DNA from 3 places in the Pectobacterium peruviense genome. Region 2 is predicted to be linked to each of the others. Evidence: predicted binding sites of a transcription regulator. Region 2 holds the regulator's gene; each other region holds the start of a gene.

Region 1 (7,442 bases), 650 kb from region 2:
GTTTCGTCGCGATGTCATACCGTTTCCTCAGGTTCAGCAGCGGCTGAAAACCTATCTTGAAGACAGCGATGCGCAGGTCTGGCTGGTGACCGGATCGCCACAGCGACTGGTTGAAGGGGTTTATCACGATTCACCTTTTCTGCCCGGTGTTCGTCTGATGGGTAGCCAAATTACACGCCGCTACGGTGGTTGGGTATTAACGCTGCGCTGTCTCGGACATGAGAAAGTGACGCAGATGGAGCAGCGCCTTGGCGCACCGCTTAAGCTCTACAGCGGTTACAGCGACAGCAAGCAGGACAATCCGCTGCTCTATTTTTGCGAACACCGCTGGCGAGTGACGCCGGAAGGTAGTCTGCAACAGTTAGAGTAACGCCTTCAATACGCCATCCATATAGGTATAATGCGCCGCCAAAATGGTAAGTGAAATAGCCCTAATGGGATCGGTTCTAAGTGAGGAAATGTGGTTAGCCTGCGTGATAATGAATACTGGATGCGCTATGCATTGACGCTGGCTCAGCGTGCTCAGGATGAAGGCGAAGTGCCGGTTGGTGCAGTGCTGGTGCTGGATAACGAAGCGATTGGCGAAGGGTGGAATCGGCCGATAGGACATCATGATCCTACCGCGCACGCCGAGATTATGGCGCTGCGGCAGGGAGGGCAGGTGTTGCAAAACTACCGCCTGCTGGAGACCACCCTGTATGTCACGCTGGAGCCGTGCATTATGTGTGCGGGCGCGATGATACACAGCCGTATCGGTCGTCTGGTTTACGGTGCGTCAGATGAGAAAACGGGGGCTGCGGGGTCGCTAGTGGATATTCTGCGCCATCCTGGCATGAATCATCAGATCGTGATTGAATCTGGTGTTCTGGCTGATGAATGTTCAGCGACGCTCAGCGCGTTCTTCCGTCTGCGCCGTGAGCAGCATAAAGCCCGTCGTGCCGCAGAGAAAGATAAAAACGCAGCGCAGGAATAGCCTAATGCCGAACGTTTAAGAATCGATATACACGGAGCGACCACGAGGCGAGGTGTCACTATGGAACCCCATCCCCGTGTTTCTCCTAAACGGCGGCTGATGTGATCCGCATTAACGCAGGGGGCGCGGCGTTTTTTCTTCCTTTGCAGATCTATTACGGTACTGTTATTCCGGCACCTTGGTGAGAGGAACGGCTGGATAGCCCAGTGCAATCTGGGTTTGTTGCTGCACTTTAGCTTCTTTTTCTATCAGATAACCTTCCAGACTCACCATATATCGCCGAATGTTTTCCACGTAGTTATAGGCTTCGTGTCCGCGCGCGTAGCCGTAGGTGGTTTGGGTGTAATAGCGCTTTTGGCTCAGCATCGGCAGGCGCATTTTTACATCCACCCAACTGTCGGGGTTACCTTTCTGTTTTTCAGTCAATTTACGTGCATCAAGCAGGTGGGCGTATCCCATGTTGTAGGACGCCAGCGCAAACCAGATTTTTTCATCTTCCGGGATGGTATCCGGCATTTTCTGCATCATATGCGACATATATTGTGCGCCGCCGCGAATACTTTGTTCTGGGTCGATTCGGTCAGTCACGTTCAGGCTTTCTGCGGTGTTACGCGTGAGCATCATCAGCCCACGCACGCCGGTAGGGGAGGTCGCCAGCGGGTTCCAGTGTGACTCCTGATAGGAGATGGCCGCCAGCAGCTTCCAGTCGATATCGGTAGCGTACTTTTCAAACAGTGGACGCAGATCCGGCAGTGTTTCATCAATCGCACTCAGGAACGTGGTGGTATCAACATAGTCAAATTCGCCAACGTGACCGAGATATTTCTCCTCCAGACGCGCGAGCGTACCGTCTTCGACAATCTGGCTGAAAAAATCCAGCAGCGCGGCGGACAGGCTGTCATCGTGTGAACGGCGCATATACCAGGTAACAGGCTCTTCATCGCTGAGGTCGAAGGCGACGGCGAGCTGTGGGTGAATACGCTGCATCAAACCGATGGTGACCGAATCACCCAGCGTATAGTCCAGTTTGCCGTCGGCAACCTGTTTCAATAATTCCTGCGTGCTCTGATCCGAGGCGGATTCCCAGCTCAACTGCGGGTACTTCGCGGCTTTTAAATCGCGTAGGGTCGCTGCATGAGCGGAACCCGACGTAACAACGAATCGGCCTTGTAGCTTATCCAGCGTTTTTGGACGAGGCGATCCGAGGCGGTAGACCATCTGCTGCGAAATGGAGTAGTAGGTCGGGCCGGCACGGAAGCGTTCCAGACGCTCGTGATTGTAAATCAGCCCAGCAGCCAGCAGGTCGGCATCGTCACCGTCCAGATCGTCGAACAATTCGTCAAGATTCTTGCGTGACGAGACCACCAGCTTGACGCCGAGATAATCGGCGAAACGTTTTGCCAGTTCATAGTCCAGACCTGTCGGGGATCCGTTGCTCATGGCATAAGTCAGCGGTGAGTTAACGGTGCTGATACGTAACTCACCGCGTGAGAGGATCTGCCTGAGTTGTACATCCTGACTACTGCGCCAGGGAATACTAGGCCATAGCGCTAACGCCAGCAGTAACGTGATAATCCCGATGAAAAAATAATTTAATTTTAAAGGCTTCAAATAGTTATCTCTCGGCGGCCATGTGGCCAGGCTGTCTGTAACGGCAGTTTTTTTATACGTCATTTCCCAGAGTGGGGGCATTTTGCTTAACAAACCGCCAGTGTGCAACTTTTATTGATTTGGTCACCGATTAATCATTCGGCGGGTGCGAAGTGAAATTATCGCCACGCAAACGGTTTCGTCCGAGGGAAGGATTCTCTATAATATGTGCGTTTCCCCCTGTTGTACCCAGTGGCTGTATCGCAGCCAGTGCATCGAAGACGAGAGAACTTTAGATTATGGAAATACTGCGTGGTTCACCTGCCTTATCGGCTTTTCGTATTAATAAACTGCTGGTCCGCTGCAAAGAGCACGTTTTGCCAGTCAGCGATATCTATGCTGAATACGTACATTTCGCCGATGTCAGCGCTCCGCTGAACAACGATGAACAGGCCAAACTGACACGTTTGCTGAAGTATGGTCCTTCTCTCGCGGAGCACGAACCGCAAGGTCATCTGTTACTGGTGACGCCACGTCCCGGCACCATTTCACCGTGGTCTTCCAAAGCTACCGATATCGCCCATAACTGTGGATTAAGCAAAGTACTGCGCCTGGAGCGCGGTCTGGCTTTTTATATTCATGCGCCAACGTTGAGCGATGAGCAGTGGCAGCAACTGGGGGCATTGCTGCATGACCGGATGATGGAAAGCGTATTTAGCGACCTGAAACAGGCCGAAGCCCTGTTCTCTCACCATCAACCTGCACCTTTCAAACGCATCGAAATTCTGCTGCAAGGGCGTCAGGCGCTGGAAGAGGCGAATATCCGTCTGGGGCTGGCATTGGCAGAAGATGAAATTGATTATCTGCTGGAAGCCTTCACCAATCTGGGCCGTAATCCGACCGATATCGAACTGTATATGTTCGCGCAGGCGAACTCTGAACACTGCCGCCACAAGATTTTTAACGCGGATTGGGTGATCGATGGCGTAACTCAGCCGAAATCCCTGTTCAAAATGATCAAAAACACCTTTGAACACACACCTGACCACGTTCTCTCTGCCTATAAAGACAACGCCGCCGTCATGGAAGGTTCCGCCGTCGGCCGTTTCTATACCAATGCTAGCGGGCAATATGATTACCATCAGGAAGACGCGCATATCCTGATGAAGGTTGAAACGCATAACCACCCAACCGCAATTTCACCGTGGCCGGGCGCAGCAACAGGCTCAGGTGGCGAAATTCGTGATGAAGGCGCAACGGGCCGTGGTTCCAAACCGAAAGCGGGTCTGGTGGGCTTCTCTGTATCGAACCTGCGGATTCCTGGCTTTATCCAGCCGTGGGAAGAAGAAGAGTTCGGCAAGCCAGATCGTATTGTCAGCGCACTGGATATCATGACCGAAGGCCCATTGGGCGGTGCGGCATTCAACAACGAATTCGGCCGTCCTGCACTGACTGGCTATTTCCGTACTTATGAAGAGCGTGTTGATAGCCACAATGGCGCAGAACTGCGCGGCTACCATAAGCCGATCATGCTGGCGGGTGGTATTGGTAACATCCGTGGCGATCATGTCAAAAAAGGCGAAATTATCGTCGGAGCCAAACTGATTGTGCTGGGTGGACCGTCCATGAATATCGGTCTGGGCGGCGGCGCGGCCTCTTCTATGGCATCAGGTCAGTCCGATGCGGATCTGGATTTTGCTTCTGTGCAGCGTGATAACCCGGAAATGGAACGCCGCTGTCAGGAAGTGATCGACCGCTGCTGGCAATTAGGCGAAGCCAACCCGATCCTGTTCATCCACGATGTCGGTGCGGGCGGTTTGTCTAACGCCATGCCGGAACTGGTGAGTGACGGCGGTCGCGGTGGTCGCTTTGAACTGCGCGATATTCTGAACGACGAACCGGGCATGAGCCCGCTGGAAGTCTGGTGTAACGAATCGCAAGAACGCTACGTTCTGGCGGTTGCGCCAGAACAGTTGGCACAGTTTGATGAAATTTGCCGTCGTGAGCGCGCACCTTATGCGGTGATTGGTGAAGCGACGGAAGAACTGCATCTGACGATGAACGATCGTCACTTTAACAACAAACCAATAGACCTGCCGCTGGATGTACTGCTGGGTAAAACGCCGAAGATGCTGCGTGATGTTGAGCGCAAACAGGTAGAGGGTACGCCACTACAGCGTGACGACATCTATCTGGCCGAAGCAGTCGAGCGCGTGCTGCACTTGCCAGTTGTTGCGGAAAAAACCTTCCTGATCACCATCGGCGACCGCTCTGTTACCGGTATGGTCGCGCGCGATCAGATGGTCGGGCCGTGGCAGGTGCCTGTGGCTGACTGTGCAGTGACTACTGCCAGCCTCGACAGCTATTACGGTGAAGCGATGTCTATCGGCGAACGTGCGCCAGTCGCGCTGCGTAACTTCGCCGCCTCCGCGCGTTTGGCCGTGGGTGAAGCGTTGACGAACATTGCTGCCACGCACATTGGCCCACTGACCCGCGTGAAGCTGTCTGCGAACTGGATGGCTGCAGCAGGGCATCCGGGCGAAGATGCTGGCTTGTACGATGCGGTGAAAGCCGTGGGTGAGGAACTGTGTCCGGCGTTGGGTCTGACGATTCCAGTGGGTAAAGACTCCATGTCGATGAAAACCCGCTGGCAGGAAGAAGGCGAAGATCGCGCGGTCACCTCGCCGATGTCGCTGGTGATTTCTGCGTTTGCCCGTGTAGAGGACGTGCGTAATACGGTAACGCCACAGCTGCGTACCGGTCAGGATAATGCGCTGCTGCTGATCGATCTGGGTGCGGGTAATAAAGCGCTGGGCGCAACGGCGCTGGCACAGGTTTATCGCCAGTTGGGTCGTAAAACGGCAGATGTGCATAGTCCAGAGCAGTTGGCGGGCTTCTTTAATGCTATCCAAGAGTTGGTCGCTGCTAAGGCGCTTCTGGCTTACCACGACCGTTCAGACGGTGGCTTGGTTGTGACGCTGGCTGAGATGGCCTTTGCTGGTCACTGCGGCATCACTGTCGATATCGCGTCTCAGGGCGAGGATACGCTGGCGACGCTCTTTAACGAAGAACTGGGTGCCGTTATTCAGATTCCTGCCGCGCGCCGTGCTGAAGTGGAAGCCATTCTGGCGCTGCATGGTCTGGCTAACTGTGTGCATTATCTCGGTCAGGCTGAAGAAGGAACGCGCTTCACCATCAATCAGGGTGCAGAAGCAGTCTATCAGGAAAGCCGTTCGACGCTACGACGCTGGTGGGCTGAAACTAGCTGGCAAATGCAGCGCCTGCGCGATAATCCGCAGTGTGCCGATCAGGAACACATCGCCAGACAGGATGATAACGATCCCGGTCTGAATGTATCGCTGACCTTCGATCCGAAGGAAGATATTGCTGCGCCTTACATTATTAAGAATGTCCGGCCTAAAGTGGCTGTCCTGCGTGAGCAGGGCGTGAACTCCCATGTAGAAATGGCGGCGGCGTTCCACCGTGCTGGCTTTGATGCCATCGATATCCATATGAGCGACCTGCTGGCTAATCGCCGTAACTTGCAGGACTTCCAGGCCCTGGTTGCCTGTGGCGGTTTCTCTTACGGTGATGTGCTGGGTGCGGGGGAAGGTTGGGCTAAATCCATCCTGTTCAACGCCCGCGTGCGTGATGAATTCGCTGAATTCTTCCTGCGTCCGCAGACGCTGGCGCTGGGCGTATGTAACGGCTGCCAGATGATGTCGAATCTGCGTGAGCTGATTCCGGGTGCCGATCTCTGGCCGCGTTTTGTCCGCAATAAATCCGATCGCTTTGAAGCGCGCTTCAGTCTGGTCGAAGTGGATAAAAGTCCGTCGCTGTTCATGAATGACATGGCAGGATCGCGTATGCCGATTGCGGTTTCACACGGCGAAGGACAAGTTGAAGTCCGTGATGATGCACATTTAGCGGCGATTGAAGAGCATGGTCTGGTCGCATTGCGTTATATCAACCATTACGGGCAGGTAACCGAAAACTATCCGGCTAACCCGAATGGTTCGCCAAACGGTATTACGGCGGTAACTAGCACTAGCGGTCGTGCAACTGTCATGATGCCACACCCTGAGCGCGTGTTCCGCACCGTCAGTAACTCTTGGCACCCAGAAGAATGGGGCGAGGATGGCCCGTGGATGCGTATGTTCCGTAACGCACGCAGACAGCTGGGCTGAGTTAACGTCTGTTAGGGAAAGGGGCTTCGGCCCCTTTTTTACGTCTGTTTTCTTGGTTTGTCGTTTTTTTGCGACGAACTGGTTTTTCGTTGTCTCTAATTGGTGACATTTAACGCATTGATTTATATGCATGGCATGATGGTGTGATAAAGCTGTCTGTTTTTAGCGACATAAATCGTCTCTTTTGCGTGTGTTTTCGCTATTTGCATTCTGGAATATTTATCTTTCAATGATGTTTAAAGTAAAAGTCGTTAATAATCAATATTTTGATTTTAGTTTATTCAAGTTGGCATGATACGTGCATTTTAATCAGTGTTGCTCATTCAACTGGTTATGATTGCGTTGCTAACTGGCAAATATTTTCGCTCATAACATCTGGAATGATGCCAAAAGAAAGGGTGCCTATCGTCCACCAGACCGATAACAGGGCGTGAAAACGAACTTTATCAAGCATCGGGCGACACGTTGAGTGAGGCACCGCCTATTCAGTTACGCGGCCAGAGGGAGCGATTCTTCTGGCCGCGTGATGCTTTATTATCACCACATCCCCTCCAGAAAATCCCCCTGATTGCTTTTTACGGCGTTACTTTCTACGGCGTTATTTTTACAGTATTACTTTCTACAGTGTTACATCGGTATTCATGCCGTATTGCGAAGCGTTACGCATGCCGTAAGGGAAAACGTTGAACTTT
Region 2 (7,442 bases):
GCTCACGTAGCAACGTGGTAAAAATGGCTGTGCAACCGGCTAACGCTACACCAGCCATGATACCTGTGTGCGCCGCAATGCGGGCGTTTTCAACCGAACCCTCCCCTAATCGGTGCCCGACGCGAATGGTAGTAGCGACGCCAACCGAGAGCGGGAGAACGAACATCAGAGAGCTGAAGTTCAGGGCAATCTGGTGACCGGCCACATCGACGACACCGAGCGGTAATACCAACAGCGCCACCACAGCAAACAGCGTGACTTCAAAAAGCAGTGCCAGCGCAATCGGTAAGCCGAGGCCAAACAGACGTTTCAGCACGGCAACATCTGGGCGGAATGCGGGGCGGTGGAGGCGGATATCGCGTAGCCAGGAAGCTCGTCGAGTGTAGAGCATCATCAACAGCATCATGATCCAGTAAACCGATGCGGTAGCCACGCCACAGCCGACGCCGCCCAGTTCGGGCATGCCAAATTTACCGTGAATAAAGATATAGTTAATCGGGATGTTAATTAATAGCCCGATGAATCCAATCATCATCCCGGGATAGGTTTTGGATAGCCCCTCACACTGACAGCGTAACACCTGATAGAACAGGTAGCCGGGAACGCCCCACAGCAACGCATGCAGATAACCGATGGCTTTTGCCGCCAGTTCAGGTGAATCGTCACTCATCAGATTAATCGCGTATTCCCCCTGATACAGCACCAGCATCGTCAGTACAGAAATGATGGCGGCCAGAAAGAAAGACTGTCGCACCTGATGAGAAATGCGATCGCGACGGCCGGAACCGTTGAGCTGTGCGACAACCGGTGTTAACGCTAATAGCAGACCGTGACCAAAAAGAATAGCGGGTAGCCAGATAGAGGTTCCCACTGCGACGGCTGCCATATCGGTGGCGCTATAAGCACCGGCCATGATGGTGTCAACCACACCCATCGACGTTTGGGACACTTGCGCAATAATGACAGGAACAGCAAGCGCCGATAATTTACGCGCTTCTGTCAGATACTGTTGCACGGATACCTTCCTTGAATGACTTAATTTTGCTAGCGGGATGAATGATCTGGATATGGAAAACGTCAAGAATAAAATGAGAGCGTTATTGTAACGACTTAATAAAAGTAAACCAGCATGAAAGAGAATATATTCTTTTTGTTACGCTGCGGTTTCGATAGCGTTTGACGCTCCGTATTCTGGTTTGGTTTTCCGCGGAATATCGGGCACACTGCATACAGTCATTTCTTTGTTTTTAAGAGGCAAACCGCATGTTTACCGGTATTGTTCAGGGCACTGCACCTGTGGTGTCGATTGAAGAAAAATCCAACTTTCGCACGCACGTTATTCAACTCCCCCCTGATCTGCTGCCAGGGCTTACGCTCGGTGCCTCAGTGGCGCACAACGGCTGCTGTCTGACGGTAACTGCCGTTGATGGCGATCGCGTCAGTTTTGATCTTATGAAAGAAACGCTGCGGCTAACGAATCTGGGCGATATTCATGAAGGTGATGTCGTGAATATTGAGCGCGCCGCGAAATTTGGCGATGAGATCGGCGGCCACGTCATGTCGGGCCACATCATGTGTACGGCGGAAGTGGTCAAGATTCAGGTTTCAGAAAATAATCATCAGATTTGGTTCCGCCTGGCAGATGAAGCGCTGATGAAATACGTGCTGCATAAAGGCTTTGTCGGGATTGATGGCATCAGTCTGACGGTGGGAGAAGTGACACGCGGACGTTTCTGCGTGCATTTAATTCCAGAAACGCTGAACCGTACAACGCTGGGTCAGAAGCGCTTGGGCAATCGCATCAATATTGAAATCGACCCGCAAACGCAGGCCGTGGTCGATACCGTAGAACGCGTGTTAGCCAGCAAGCAGGCGAGCGACCTCGTCAGCGAAGAGTAATCCCTGCGCAGCATCTTTTTGTAAACCGGATGAACATCATCATCCGGTTTTCTCTTTTCTTTTCTCTCTCAGCGCGAAACGCGTAATCCACCGTCAATCCCATTGATACTGAATACGATCTGCCAGAGCTGAAGTTCTCTGGCTCTGAACGCCCCTGCGCACGCGTTCAGATAGTAGCTAAACATCCGACGAAAACGGGCGGTGTAGCGTGTGGAAAGCTGGGGCCACCCTTGTTGAAAGCGCGTATGCCATGCCAGTAATGTGCGATCGTAATCGGCACCGAAGTTGTGCCAGTCTTCCATTACCATGTAAGGCTCACTTGCCTGCGCGATGTGCTGCATAGAGGGAATACAGCCGTTGGGGAAGATGTATTTATGAATCCAGGGATCAATGTGCGGGTTGGTCTTATTGGCGCCGATAGTGTGCAGCAGGAACAGTCCATCGGGCTTAAGACTGCGTTTTGCCATGCGAAAGTAAGCGCCATAGTTGCGCGGGCCGACGTGTTCAAACATACCGACAGAGACGATCCTATCGAATTGCTGGTTCAGATCGCGGTAGTCTTGTCGCGCAATGGTGACGCCAAGATCCTGACAGCGCTGTTGCGCCAGACGCTGTTGCTCTCTGGAGATGGTGATGCCGTAAACGGAGACACCGTAGCGACGCGCGGCGAACTCAGCAAGCCCGCCCCAGCCGCAGCCGATATCCAGCAGCGTCATGCCTGATCTTAGCTGGAGTTTTTCGCAAATCATGGTGAGTTTGTCTTCCTGCGCTTGTTCCAACGTGTGCGCCTGTTTCCAATAAGCGCAGGAATATTGCATGTAGGGATCGAGCATTAGGGTAAAGAGATCATTACCTAAATCGTAATGTGCTTTGCCGACAACCTGAGCACGTCTGCGGGACTGCAAATTGGTGACGCGGGAAATGGCGACTCGAGTAAGATCGTGCAAGCGGCGAGGTAGTGTATTTTCTAGCCCTGCACGCAGGACACGATGGAAGAACATATCCAGCCGTTCGCACTCCCACCATCCGTCCATATAGCTTTCACCTAATCCCAACGAACCTTCTCGCAAGACACGTTTAAAAAAGCGGGGATGGGTAACGTGGATATCAAAGGGGCGAGTACCGTTGATCGCGATATCCGCAGCGGCTAACGTGTCTTGCATTATGTGGAACCAAGGCGCGGTATCGTGATCCCATTTTTCTGCATAAGGTAATCCCATCATGTCTCCTTAACTTTTCACGAGTATCCCCGTCATACTTCAAGCTGCATGTGTGTTGGCTGCGTTCAGTCACCCGAATCACTTACCGGAGTAAGCTCATCGGGATTCCTTTTCTTGCCGCCTTCCTGCAACTCGAATTATTTAGGGGTAAAAGTATCGTAAAACACCTGGACAGCACTTACTGCAGCCGACGTATCGGCTGTCACCAGAGAAAAATGAAGAAGAAATTTGCACGTAAACAGGATCTCATTGGCAAAAGCACGGACCTGCTTACTGACGTGCGGCTATCGCTATTTTGGTTTTATCAGTGAAACTGAAACGCAGGGTTCAGTTTAGAGTTGCTCCAGCCAATATACAAGAAAATTGGCTGGAGCAAGCAGAGAGGGAAAGCGGGCAGGAATAGAAAAACCGTCTGTATTGGTCGTCGAGATTAACGGCGATAATCGCGGAATGGACCATCGGCAACCGAGCGACGTTCAATCAGCGTCGGGTGTACTTCAATGACGTGCGCATCTTCTCGCTTACTGGTAATACGATCCAGCAGCATAGAAAACGCGGATTGGCCCAGGCGTTCTTTCGGTTGATGGATGGTGGTCAGCGCTGGCGTAAAGAAGCGCGCATGGCGCACGTTGTCATAACCGATCACCGAAATATCCTGTGGCACGCGCAGGCCCAGTTCGTCGGCTGCACAGATGGCACCCATCGCCATAATATCGCCACCACAGAATACGGCCGTAGGTCGCTGTTTCTGCGCGAGAATCTGATGCATGGCTTTATAGCCGGATTCCGGTTCGAAATCGCCCTGAACAACCCATTCGTCGCGCACGGCGATGTCGGCTTCCTTCAATGCTTTTAAAAAGCCGAGGTAGCGCCCGCTGCCGGTGTTGCGCTCTTGAATGCCGGGGATCGCGCCGATATCTCGATGACCGCGTTCAATCAGGTAGCGACCCGCCATATAACCACCTTCAAAGGCGTTATCGATAATCGTATCGGTAAAATCGCTGTGCATCTGTCCCCAGTCCATGACGACCATTGGAATGCTGCGATAATCTTCCAGCATGCCCAATAGCTCCGGCGGGTATTCGGCGCACATCACCAACAGGCCGTCGACGCGCTTTTGCGCCAACATGGAAAGATAAGCGCGCTGTTTGCCAATGTCGTTATGAGAATTACACAGCACCAGCGTGTAACCTTTGGCATAACAGCTGTTTTCGACTGCTTCAATGATCTCGGCAAAGTAGGGGGCTTCGCTGGATGTGGCCAACAAACCAATAGATTTAGTGTGATTAACTTTGAGGCTGCGAGCGACGGCGCTGGGCGAATAGTGCAATTCTTTGATTGCCGCCCTGACGGCTGCCTTAGTCTCTTCGGCGACGAAACGTGTTTTATTGATCACGTGCGATACGGTTGTGGTGGAAACGCCAGCACGTTTTGCCACATCTTTAATCGTTGCCATCTAAAAATGACTCCTGAACTTACCTGTTACAGACGTAAGTATATTGTTAATCGTTTGCCTACGTTTAAAGTTCTTCTTCTAAGCTAAAAAACAGGATTTCAGAAGGAGAATGCCGAATGTTATACCGAAGGGGTCTGGGTTGACGTTTTTCGACTGATACGCAGCGCTTTCATAAACAGCGGATTGTGTCCGATTTATCATGAAAGTGAAAGGGCTAATTTATACTATTAGTGATGCATTCGTCCGAGATTTTTCGCTAGAATTATGAAAGAATCGTAATAACCCTATTATTTGTAGCTTTAACCGTCTAAGCGGGTTCTGCTGCACATGGTGGTGTCTTTTTTTAGATGAAGTTTCAGATGAAACTTGTTCGCTAATAAGGAGTGGTTTATGGATACAGATCTGAAGATGTCTTTACTGACAACCGTTGGCTCGTTAGCTGTGATCATCGCGTTTAGCTTTATTGCGGTGCTGAACTAACCGATCGGCTTCTGCGCTGGTTGGTATTCAGACACGTTGGTGGTGCATAAACGTGTCTGAATTATTTAGGGTATAACCGGTATAATTTGCTTAACGAATGGTCTGTGGCGTGACCACGCGACGCGCGCCAACGTAGTGCTCCTGCCAATAATCTTCGCTCAGCTTGCTGATGCGAATATCTGAGCCCGTACGCGGCGACTGGATAAATTTCCCTTCTCCCAGATAAACCCCAACGTGATCGGCTGCGCCACGATTATTGATGCGGAAGAAGACCAAATCGCCACTTTCTAGTTCACTCTTTTTAATCGGCGCGGCATCACGTAGGTGATACATTTCGTTTGCGGTACGCGGGATTTGGATCTTGACGACGTCTTTATAGGCGTAATAAACCAGTCCGCTACAGTCGAATCCGGTAAAGGGAGATGAGCCGCCCCAATGGTACGGTTTACCTATTTGGCTCATCAATTTATTCATGGCGGTCGTTTTGGCATGCTGATAGCGTTTTTTATGCGCCGCGCTCAGCGCCATTCCTTTTTCGGTGGGAGACGGGTTTTTATCCACCTTCTCTTTGAGTGCGGTTTTCTTTAACCCGGTTTTAACTCTGGCCTGTGCAGTTGTCTGCTTCTCGTCTTCAGGTTTCAGTTTTTTAAGGTTTTTCTTTACTAGCGCGGGCGTGCTGCTTTGTGTCCGTGACGGTTTTTTTTCTGTCGATTTGTTAGCGCTACGGGGTTTGGTTTTAGTGCTGACTGCGGTAGGTTCGGGTTTTTTGCTTTTGATCGGCGTCGGTGATTTAGCATTACTCTTTGTTTGACGGCTTTTCTTATTCGTTTCTTCAACGACGTTTTTCTTCGGTGCCGAATGCGGGGTATGCGGCGCAGCCTGAACGACGTTCAGGCATAGATTACTGAAAAATAATATAAAAAGAGTAATAAATAAGCGCATAATAAAAGTGACCGAACATAATCCTTAACTCGCTCAATCCTCACAGTATTCCTGAAAACGGCGTCATAAAAAAGTAGGCACGGTCGCTTTATTCATACAGAATAGTGAAAAAACGTTAATAGTTGTTTTTTCGATTGATTTATCAGCATTTTTTGGCGTTGATTTCATCAGCGACGCAAAGCGACGAGAAAAATAACCCTACAAAAAATGGCGTTTTTTTGTAGCTAGTGGCATCGGTACAATATCATTGAGTCAATGTCGCTGTCGCAATACTTCTGACGGCGGCTCATGGCTAGCGTTTTGGACGTTAGCCATCCTATAGGTTTAAGGAAGCAAGAAGATGACGACACCGACAATTGAAAAAATTCAGCGCCAAATTGCTGAAAACCCGATTCTGCTGTACATGAAAGGCTCCCCGAAATTACCAAGCTGCGGTTTTTCCGCACAGACCGTTCAGGCATTGTCTTCATGTGGCGAACGTTTTGCTTATGTAGATATTTTACAGAACCCAGATATTCGTGCTGAGTTGCCGAAATACGCAAACTGGCCGACATTCCCGCAGCTGTGGGTTGACGGCGAATTAGTTGGCGGCTGTGATATCGTGGTTGAAATGTTTCAGCGCGGTGAATTGCAACAGCTGATCAAAGAAACGGCAGACAAATACAAAGCGCAGCAGGCCGATCAAGAGTAAGTCTCTTATCAAGCATAATCGCGACGCGTAATGTTGTTATGTTGCTAGAGTAAAGTTTTCCAGCGGGTGCCTTATGGCACCCGTTTTTTGATCTTAGTCTTTCCCGCCGACTCAGTCTTCGGCTGATGCGTCTTCCAGCGAATCTTCTTCCAACGCAAGCGGCCATCCGCCCAGACGTTTCCAGCGATTAACCAGCTCACAGAACAATAATGCGGTCTGATTTGTGTCATACAGCGCGGAGTGTGCCTGGCTGGAGTCAAACGCAATACCCGCGGTAATACAGGCTTTAGCAAGAACCGTTTGACCTAAAACCAGCCCGCTGAGCGCTGCGGTATCGAAGGTGGCGAAAGGGTGGAACGGATTACGTTTCAGGCTACAACGCTCCGCTGCCGCTGCCATAAAGCTGTGATCGAACGTGGCATTATGCGCCACGATAATCGCGCGGTTACAGCCCTGATCTTTGATCCCTTTACGCACGACTTTGAAAATTTCATGCAGCGCGTCGTATTCGCTTACCGCGCCGCGAAGCGGGTTGGTGGGGTCAATGCCGTTAAATGCCAGTGCAGCAGGTTCCAGAATTGCGCCTTCAAATGGCTCAACATGAAAATGTAGTGTTTCATCTGGCTGCAACCAACCGTCTTGATCCATTTTTAATGTTACCGCCGCGACTTCCAGCAAGGCATCGGTTTTCGCATTGAATCCGGCGGTTTCAACATCAATCACTACCGGGTAAAACCCACGAAAACGGCCGCTC
Region 3 (7,442 bases), 410 kb from region 2:
CCACATCGGCCAGCACCTGTACATCACGCAGGCTAAAATCCGTTTCCAGCGCCAGCGTCTGCCGGGCGGCCTGGCTCATAATCAGATGGGTTTCGATGCCTTCCAGCGTCTGTAATACCTGTAGCAATCGGATGCCGTAAATGACACCGCTGGCACCGGAAATCCCTACAATAAGTCGCTTCATTCATACTGCCTCTGGCTGACCGCGTACGCCGATACGCGGAAAAATCATCTGCGCAAACTTTGCCGCATTGATTAGTGATAAGCAAGGATAAGCACTGAAACGATGCTTTTACATACAGTCAGGTTTTCTATATACAAGAAGGGGGAGAACACTTTCGCGCCCTCCCCCTTCAATAAAACCAGCCCTACCGTACAGCTAGCCGTTAACCTTCGTTGTGCAGTTCCAGATCTTCGACTTCATTCTGGCTACGCAACGCTTTGGCATCATCGTTACGCAGCGCTTCCAGGTAATCCAGATAGCCTTGATCGACGTCTTTGGTCACATAAATTCCGTTGAACACTGAACATTCAAACTGAACAATATCCGGATTATCTTCACGCGCCGCGTCGATCAGGTCGTCAAGATCCTGGAATATCAGCTCATCGGCACCGATAATCTTACAGATCTCATCCACTTCGCGACCGTGGGCAATCAGTTCATTAACGCTCGGCATATCGATACCATACACGTTAGGGAAGCGAATTTCCGGTGCCGCAGAGGCCAGATAAACACGCCTAGCTCCTGCTTCACGCGCCATCTCCACAATCTGCTCCGACGTTGTACCGCGCACGATAGAGTCATCGACCAGCAGCACATTCTTGTCACGGAACTCGGCACGGTTCGCGTTCAGCTTACGACGCACAGATTTCTTACGCGCCTGTTGTCCTGGCATGATAAAGGTGCGGCCAACATAGCGGTTTTTCACGAATCCCTGACGGTACGGCTTGTTGATAATCCGCGCAATTTCCAACGCGATATCACAAGAGGTTTCAGGAATCGGTATCACGACATCAATATCGAGATCTTCCCACTGACGTGCAATCTTTTCACCGAGCTTCTGACCCATGCGAACACGTGCGCTGTAGACCGAAATTTTATCGATGAAAGAGTCCGGGCGTGCGAAGTAGACATATTCGAACAGGCACGGGTTGCTCTTTGGATTCTCTGCGCACTGGCGGGTAAACAGCTGCCCTTTTTCCGTAATGTAGATCGCTTCTCCCGGCGCAACATCGCGTAAAAATTCAAAGCCCAGCGTATCCAGTGCGACGCTTTCAGACGCCACCATATATTCGCTGCGGCCATCTTCCAGATCGCGCTTACCGATAACCAGAGGGCGAATCCCGTTAGGATCGCGGAATGCCACCATGCCATGGCCGATAATCATGCCAACACAGGCATAGGCACCGCGAATTTGCTGGTGCGTTGCGGCAACGGCCGCAAAAATATTATCGGCTTCCAGCGGGTAATGTTGGAAACGGTCCAGCTCTCTGGCGAAAATATTCAGCAGAATTTCAGAATCAGACGTGGTGTTAACGTGACGACGCTCCTGCTCGAACAGCTTTTTACGCAGTTCGTGGGCGTTAGTCAGGTTACCGTTGTGAGCCAGCGTGATGCCGAACGGAGAGTTAACATAGAAAGGCTGTGCTTCCGAGGCGCTGGAACTGCCCGCTGTCGGATAGCGCACATGGCCAAGCCCCATGTTTCCCTGTAAGCGTTGCATGTGCCGCGCTTCAAACACATCTTTCACCAGGCCATTGGCCTTACGCAGGCGAAAACAGTTAAAGGCATCGATGGTTACAATGCCCGCAGCATCCTGCCCACGGTGTTGCAACACCGTTAACGCGTCATAAATCGACTGGTTGACCGGTGTAAAACCGGCGATACCGACAATACCGCACATGGTGTCTTTTCCTCATCAGCGCTACCGCAGCGGTAAATGCTGCGGCAAGAAACTTGACGTGCTTTGCAGGTAGTCAAAAAACCACCTGATAATATAACTGAACTGTGGGATTAACTGGGACTGCTTCCAGTCATCACTTTGTGAAAAACTGGTGAACGTATCCAGAAAGAATAGCAGTGCGGAAACGATCAGCACCCCGCGCAGCGCACCAAAACAGATGCCCAGAACGCGATCGGTGCCGGATAATCCGGTACGTTCAACCAGTGAACTAATCACATAGTTGACGATAGCTCCCACAATCAACGTGGCAATAAACAGAATGGCAATCGCAATGCCGTTACGCACCAGTTCATCATCAAAACGGGTGAAGTAGACCGCGAGGTAGGCGTAGTAATGACTGGCAACAAAAAAAGCACATCCCCAGGTTACTAACGACAGCGCTTCACGAACAAACCCCCGGATCAGGCTAACCAGAGCCGAAAATCCGATGATGCCAATAATGACGTAATCAACCCAAACCATGAACTATCCTAATAATGAACGATGCTACCGATAAGCCGCTACGTCATCCTGTTCGCGGCGCATTCTAACAGAAAAAGAAAACGTTTGCGTAGCGTATTTCCGCCGATTTCATCGATAGATAATCAGGCGAAAAAACCGACACCACTCATGCCTGATTCTATTACCTATCGGCATATCAAAACTAACTACAGGTCTCTTAAAACGGCTACGGGGCCGAGTATCACTGGTGTGAACCTCATCCCCGCCGCCTATTTTTGCTTACTGACGTGACAGATTACGGACAATCCATCACGTTATTATCATGCTCGTAATCTTAACGAACGGAATGTGCTCGTACCTGCCCGCTAAGCCCACTGAGCTGTTGCAGTTCGCCCAACGAAGACTCTAACTTCTGCTTCGAAGCATCCGGTCCGACATAAATACGGGTGATCTGTCCTGAAACTGGCGTTGACGGCACGGTATACGCGCGATAGCCAGAGAGACGAAGCTTCGCGACAATTTCGTTCACCTTATCCGCATTTTTCAGCGCACCAAGCTGCACAATGTAGGCCTGTCCGACAGGCGCTTGCGGCGTCGGCTGCGTTTCTGGTTTCACTTCCGGCTTAGTTTCCGGTTTGGTTTCCGGTTTAGGCTCTGGCTTCGGTTTCACTTCTGTCTTCACCTCAGGTTTTGGCTGAGGCTTTGGCGTCACTGGCGTTGTCGTCTGAATTGGTGGACGCTCGACCACCACAGGCGGTGCCGTCATGGTTGGCGTATTCGTACCTGCACGCGACGATGCTGGCGGCGTGGAGGTTTCGGGAGCCTTGGTTTCAGGTAATTTCGTTTCAGGTGCTTCGGCTTCCGCACTGTTCTGCATCGCCGCTTCCGCCCCTTCCGGTGGCTGACTTGGCAACGACGGATTCAGCGCAGGTAGCGATTCCATCTCATTGCTGTCACCCGGCTTAGGAATCAGCGGAATCGACGCAAACTCGTCTTCGTAGTGCTTCTTCTTACCGTCCAGCAGGCCAGGTAAGACGATCACGCCCAGTGCGACCAGAATAACCGTGCCAACCAGGCGATTCTGAAATTTACTCGCCATTCACCTTCTCCTCATCCAGCGCTTCCATCACATGCGCTACCGTATGAAAAGATCCACACACAATGACAATATCCTGCTCCGTCGCGTCAGACATCGCCTGCTGCCAGGCGGTAACGACATCAGGGAATGATTGACTGCGCGTCAGATGCTCGGCAATCTGCTGCGCCGTTGCGCCGCGCGGGCCTTCTAACGGTGCGCAATACCACTCATCAATCAACGACGTTAAGTGGGCCAGCGTACCCGCGATATCTTTATCCGACAGCATGCCGACAACAGCCCGCATTTTTCCGGTTTTCGGCAACCCAGCCAGACGGTTTGCCAGATACGCCGCCGCATGAGGATTATGTGCAACATCAAGAATCAACCGCGGTGATTCCTGCACTATCTGAAAACGCCCCGGCAATGCTGCGCGCTGTAAGCCTTGACGAATCGCCTCTTCGCTCACGTTAAGTGAAGAATAGTGTAGTGCAGCTAGTGCAGTGGCAGCATTCGGCAGTGGGACATTAGGGAGTGGTAGGCGTGACAATTCACGCTGCTTGTCCTGCCAGCTCCATGTTTCGCGCTGAACTGAAAACTCCCAGTCGCGACCACGGCGGCGCAGCAATGCGCCTTTCTCAGCGGCAACATCGGCAATGGTTCCTGGCATATCGGGCTCACCAACGACGGCGGGTCTGTTCTGTCGGAATATCCCCGCTTTCTCACGACCGATGCTCTCCCGATCGTTACCTAGCCAGTCGGTGTGGTCGATAGCAATGCTGGTGACCACAGAGACATCCGCATCCACAATATTGGTCGCATCCAGACGCCCGCCTAATCCCACTTCAAGAATGACGACATCCAGATTCGCTTGCTTGAAGAGGTGCAGTGCCGACAGCGTACCGAATTCAAAATAGGTGAGCGATACCGCTCCTCTTCCTGCTTCAATATCCGCAAATGCCTGCGTGTGCTGCGCTTCGGACAATTCGTTGCCCTGAATACGCACCCGCTCGGTATAGCGAACAAGATGAGGCGAACTGTACACGCCAACCCGTAGCCCTGCGGCTAATAGAATGGACTCCAGCGTACAGCAGGTGGTTCCTTTGCCGTTCGTCCCCGCAACAGTGAAAATCGTGGCGGCAGGCTGTAGCAGTTGAAGATGTTCAGCAACCTGCTTAACGCGATCCAAGCCTAAATCAATGGCCTGAGCGTGCAGGTGCTCAAGATAATGAAGCCACGTGACCAAAGGTGACGTGGCTTGAGGTATTTGAAGAGTATCCATGAGTCCCGTTCACTGGCTTACGGTTCATTGCGGGCAGAACGTGCACATTACCACGTCGTCGAGAAAGACGTGGTCGAATGCCACACACCCTGCCCATCATGTCAATTATGCGTCATCCTGTGATGATTCAGACGGCGCATCGCTGCGGGTTTCCACGTCATCATTGCCCGGTTCTGGATGATTCGTCAGTTTGGCAAGAATGGTGGCCAGCTTGTAGCGCATTTCCGGACGACGAACGATCATATCAATCGCCCCTTTCTCAATCAGGAATTCACTGCGCTGGAAGCCCGGCGGCAATTTTTCACGCACGGTTTGTTCAATAACGCGTGGGCCGGCAAAACCGATCAGCGCTTTTGGCTCGGCAATATTCAGGTCGCCCAGCATCGCCAGACTGGCAGAAACACCGCCCATGGTTGGGTCAGTCAGCACAGAGATATAAGGCAAGCCGCGCTCGCGCATTTTTGCCAGTGCCGCACTGGTTTTCGCCATTTGCATCAGCGACATCAGCGCTTCCTGCATACGCGCACCGCCACTGGCGGAGAAACACACCAGCGGGCAACCGTCTTCTAGTGACTGCTCAACAGCACGCACAAAACGCGCACCCACGACGGACGCCATTGAACCGCCCATGAAAGCGAACTCAAACGACGCGACCACAACTGGCATGCCGTAAAGTGTGCCTTTCATGACGACCAGCGCGTCTTTCTCATCGGACTGTTTCTGCGCAGAAACCAGACGATCTTTATATTTTTTGGAATCCCGGAATTTCAGGACATCCTTCGGCTCCAGTTCGCTTCCCAGCTCGACAGTGTTTTCTTTATCCAGAAAAGCCTGTAGACGGGCACGCGCAGACAGGCGCATATGGTGATCGCACTTCGGGCAGACCCCCAGATTACGCTCTAACTCGGCACGATAAAGAACCTGACCGCAGCTATCACATTTTGTCCAGACCCCTTCAGGGATGTTCGCTTTACGGGTCGGTGTGATATTGCTTTTGTTAAGAATTCGTTCAATCCAGCTCATTGATAACCTTTCTGCTTGAACCTGGCAAATGCCAGTCCGCTGTTCATGTTATTCCCTGACAACATTGCCAATGAAAAAATGCCTGAGACGCACAACAGTCGCGGTACAAAGGCATCGGCATCAAGGATGTTCCCAAGAACAGACCATAAATGCTGCCCATTAAACCATAACGCTCCGGGACTGTGGATAAAAAACTGGTCAAACCGGATGTTAAAATACTTCACTTATTTCACATTACCGCGCGTGGCTGCTCTACGGTGACGGGCAATTTCAATAATACCCGGCAGGATAGAGAGAAAAATAATCGCGACAATCAGTAATTTCAGATTTTCCTGCACTATCGGCAAATCGCCAAACAAGTAGCCTGCATAGGTGAACGATAGCACCCACAGCAGCGCACCAATGACATTATAGGCTGCAAAATGCCGATAGCTCATGTGCCCCATCCCGGCGACAAACGGCGCAAATGTTCTCACAATCGGGACAAAGCGCGCCAGAATTATCGTCTTGCCACCGTGGCGTGCGTAAAACGCATGTGTTTTATCCAGATAGCTGCGGCGGAAAATCTTTGAGTTCGGGTTGCTAAACAGCTTCTCACCAAACAGTCGTCCAATCGTGTAGTTCACTGCATCGCCCGTAATCGCGGCAATAATCATCAGGAACACCATCGTATGCACATTTAGATCGTTCGATGGCAACGCCGCCAGCGCACCAGCAACAAACAGCAACGAATCTCCCGGTAAAAACGGTGTCACCACCAACCCTGTCTCACAGAACAGAATCAGGAACAAAATGGCATAAACCCAGACACCATATTGCGCCACCAGTTCCGCCAGATGAACGTCAATGTGCAGAATAAAATCAATAATAAACTGTATAAATTCAATCACAACGTCTTCTCCCAAAGTGTATATCGAACGCACGCGGTCGATATACGCAAGGCAGCCGCACTATCCGTGTTGCCTTGCGTATAGCATGCTAAATAGCATCATCCTTAATACGCGCTACACACTACTTTTGGCCCACGGCCATCCGGCAGCGTGCAACACGCAAAAGACGTACTCGTTACAGTAAAAAACGTCAATCGGCTAAAAAAAGCGGCCCCATCGAGGGTTGTGGCAAAGCAAAACGCGCGGGGTAATCTACCGCCACCAAATATAGCCCCTCGGCTCGAGCGGTTGCGCCAGCCAACGTACGATCTTTGGCCGCCAGCAGTTCCGCAATCCACGACTCGGGACGATTGCCACACCCGACGTCCATCAGGCTACCAACAATGTTGCGCACCATATGATGAACGAACGCATTGGCCTTAATATCTACCACGATATAGTCACCGTGACGTGTAACCTTTAAATGATTTACATAGCGCCACGGCGTGCGTGATTGGCACTGTACCGCCCGAAAAGAGGTGAAATCATTCTCCCCCAACAGGCATTGCCCAGCACGCTCCATCCGTTCAACATCCAGCGGATGATAAAAGTGCGTCATACCATGCGAAAGCACCGCAGGGCGATAGCGGTGATTGTAGATAACATAGCGGTAGCGACGCGCCGTTGCGCTAAAGCGCGCATGGAAATCCTCATCCACCGCTTTCACCCAACGCACGGCGATATCTGGCGGTAAATTCGCATTCACGCCCATCGTCCAGGCGGCATCT

What was found. Region 2 encodes PurR, which represses purine synthesis genes. Its sites were predicted from a motif close to CANGCAAACGTTTGCNTG; they were not measured.
Region 1: purL (phosphoribosylformylglycinamidine synthase) is a predicted target of PurR. The motif match lies at 2,750-2,767, and genes of this name have one in related genera.
Region 3: cvpA (colicin V production protein) is a predicted target of PurR. The motif match lies at 2,500-2,517, and genes of this name have one in related genera.

The regions. Positions count from the first base shown of each region.
Region 1 covers NZ_CP161826.1:1,351,558-1,358,999, forward strand. Annotated here, with positions in the region: gene yfhb (phosphatidylglycerophosphatase C) at 1-370, shown strand, start outside; gene tadA (tRNA adenosine(34) deaminase TadA) at 491-973, shown strand; gene mltF (membrane-bound lytic murein transglycosylase MltF) at 1,139-2,584, opposite strand; gene purL (phosphoribosylformylglycinamidine synthase) at 2,863-6,750, shown strand.
Region 2 covers NZ_CP161826.1:2,004,540-2,011,981, forward strand. Annotated here, with positions in the region: gene DUT67_RS09130 (MATE family efflux transporter) at 1-1,015, opposite strand, end outside; gene DUT67_RS09135 (riboflavin synthase subunit alpha) at 1,264-1,899, shown strand; gene cfa (cyclopropane fatty acyl phospholipid synthase) at 1,968-3,119, opposite strand; gene purR (HTH-type transcriptional repressor PurR) at 3,550-4,575, opposite strand; gene DUT67_RS09150 (YnhF family membrane protein) at 4,966-5,055, shown strand; gene DUT67_RS09155 (C40 family peptidase) at 5,146-5,997, opposite strand; gene DUT67_RS09160 (Grx4 family monothiol glutaredoxin) at 6,338-6,688, shown strand; gene rnt (ribonuclease T) at 6,800-7,442, opposite strand, start outside.
Region 3 covers NZ_CP161826.1:1,593,120-1,600,561, reverse strand. Annotated here, with positions in the region: gene DUT67_RS07270 (UbiX family flavin prenyltransferase) at 1-184, opposite strand, end outside; gene purF (amidophosphoribosyltransferase) at 387-1,904, opposite strand; gene cvpA (colicin V production protein) at 1,926-2,426, opposite strand; gene dedD (cell division protein DedD) at 2,740-3,504, opposite strand; gene folC (bifunctional tetrahydrofolate synthase/dihydrofolate synthase) at 3,494-4,762, opposite strand; gene accD (acetyl-CoA carboxylase, carboxyltransferase subunit beta) at 4,868-5,785, opposite strand; gene DUT67_RS07240 (DedA family protein) at 6,010-6,672, opposite strand; gene truA (tRNA pseudouridine(38-40) synthase TruA) at 6,866-7,442, opposite strand, start outside.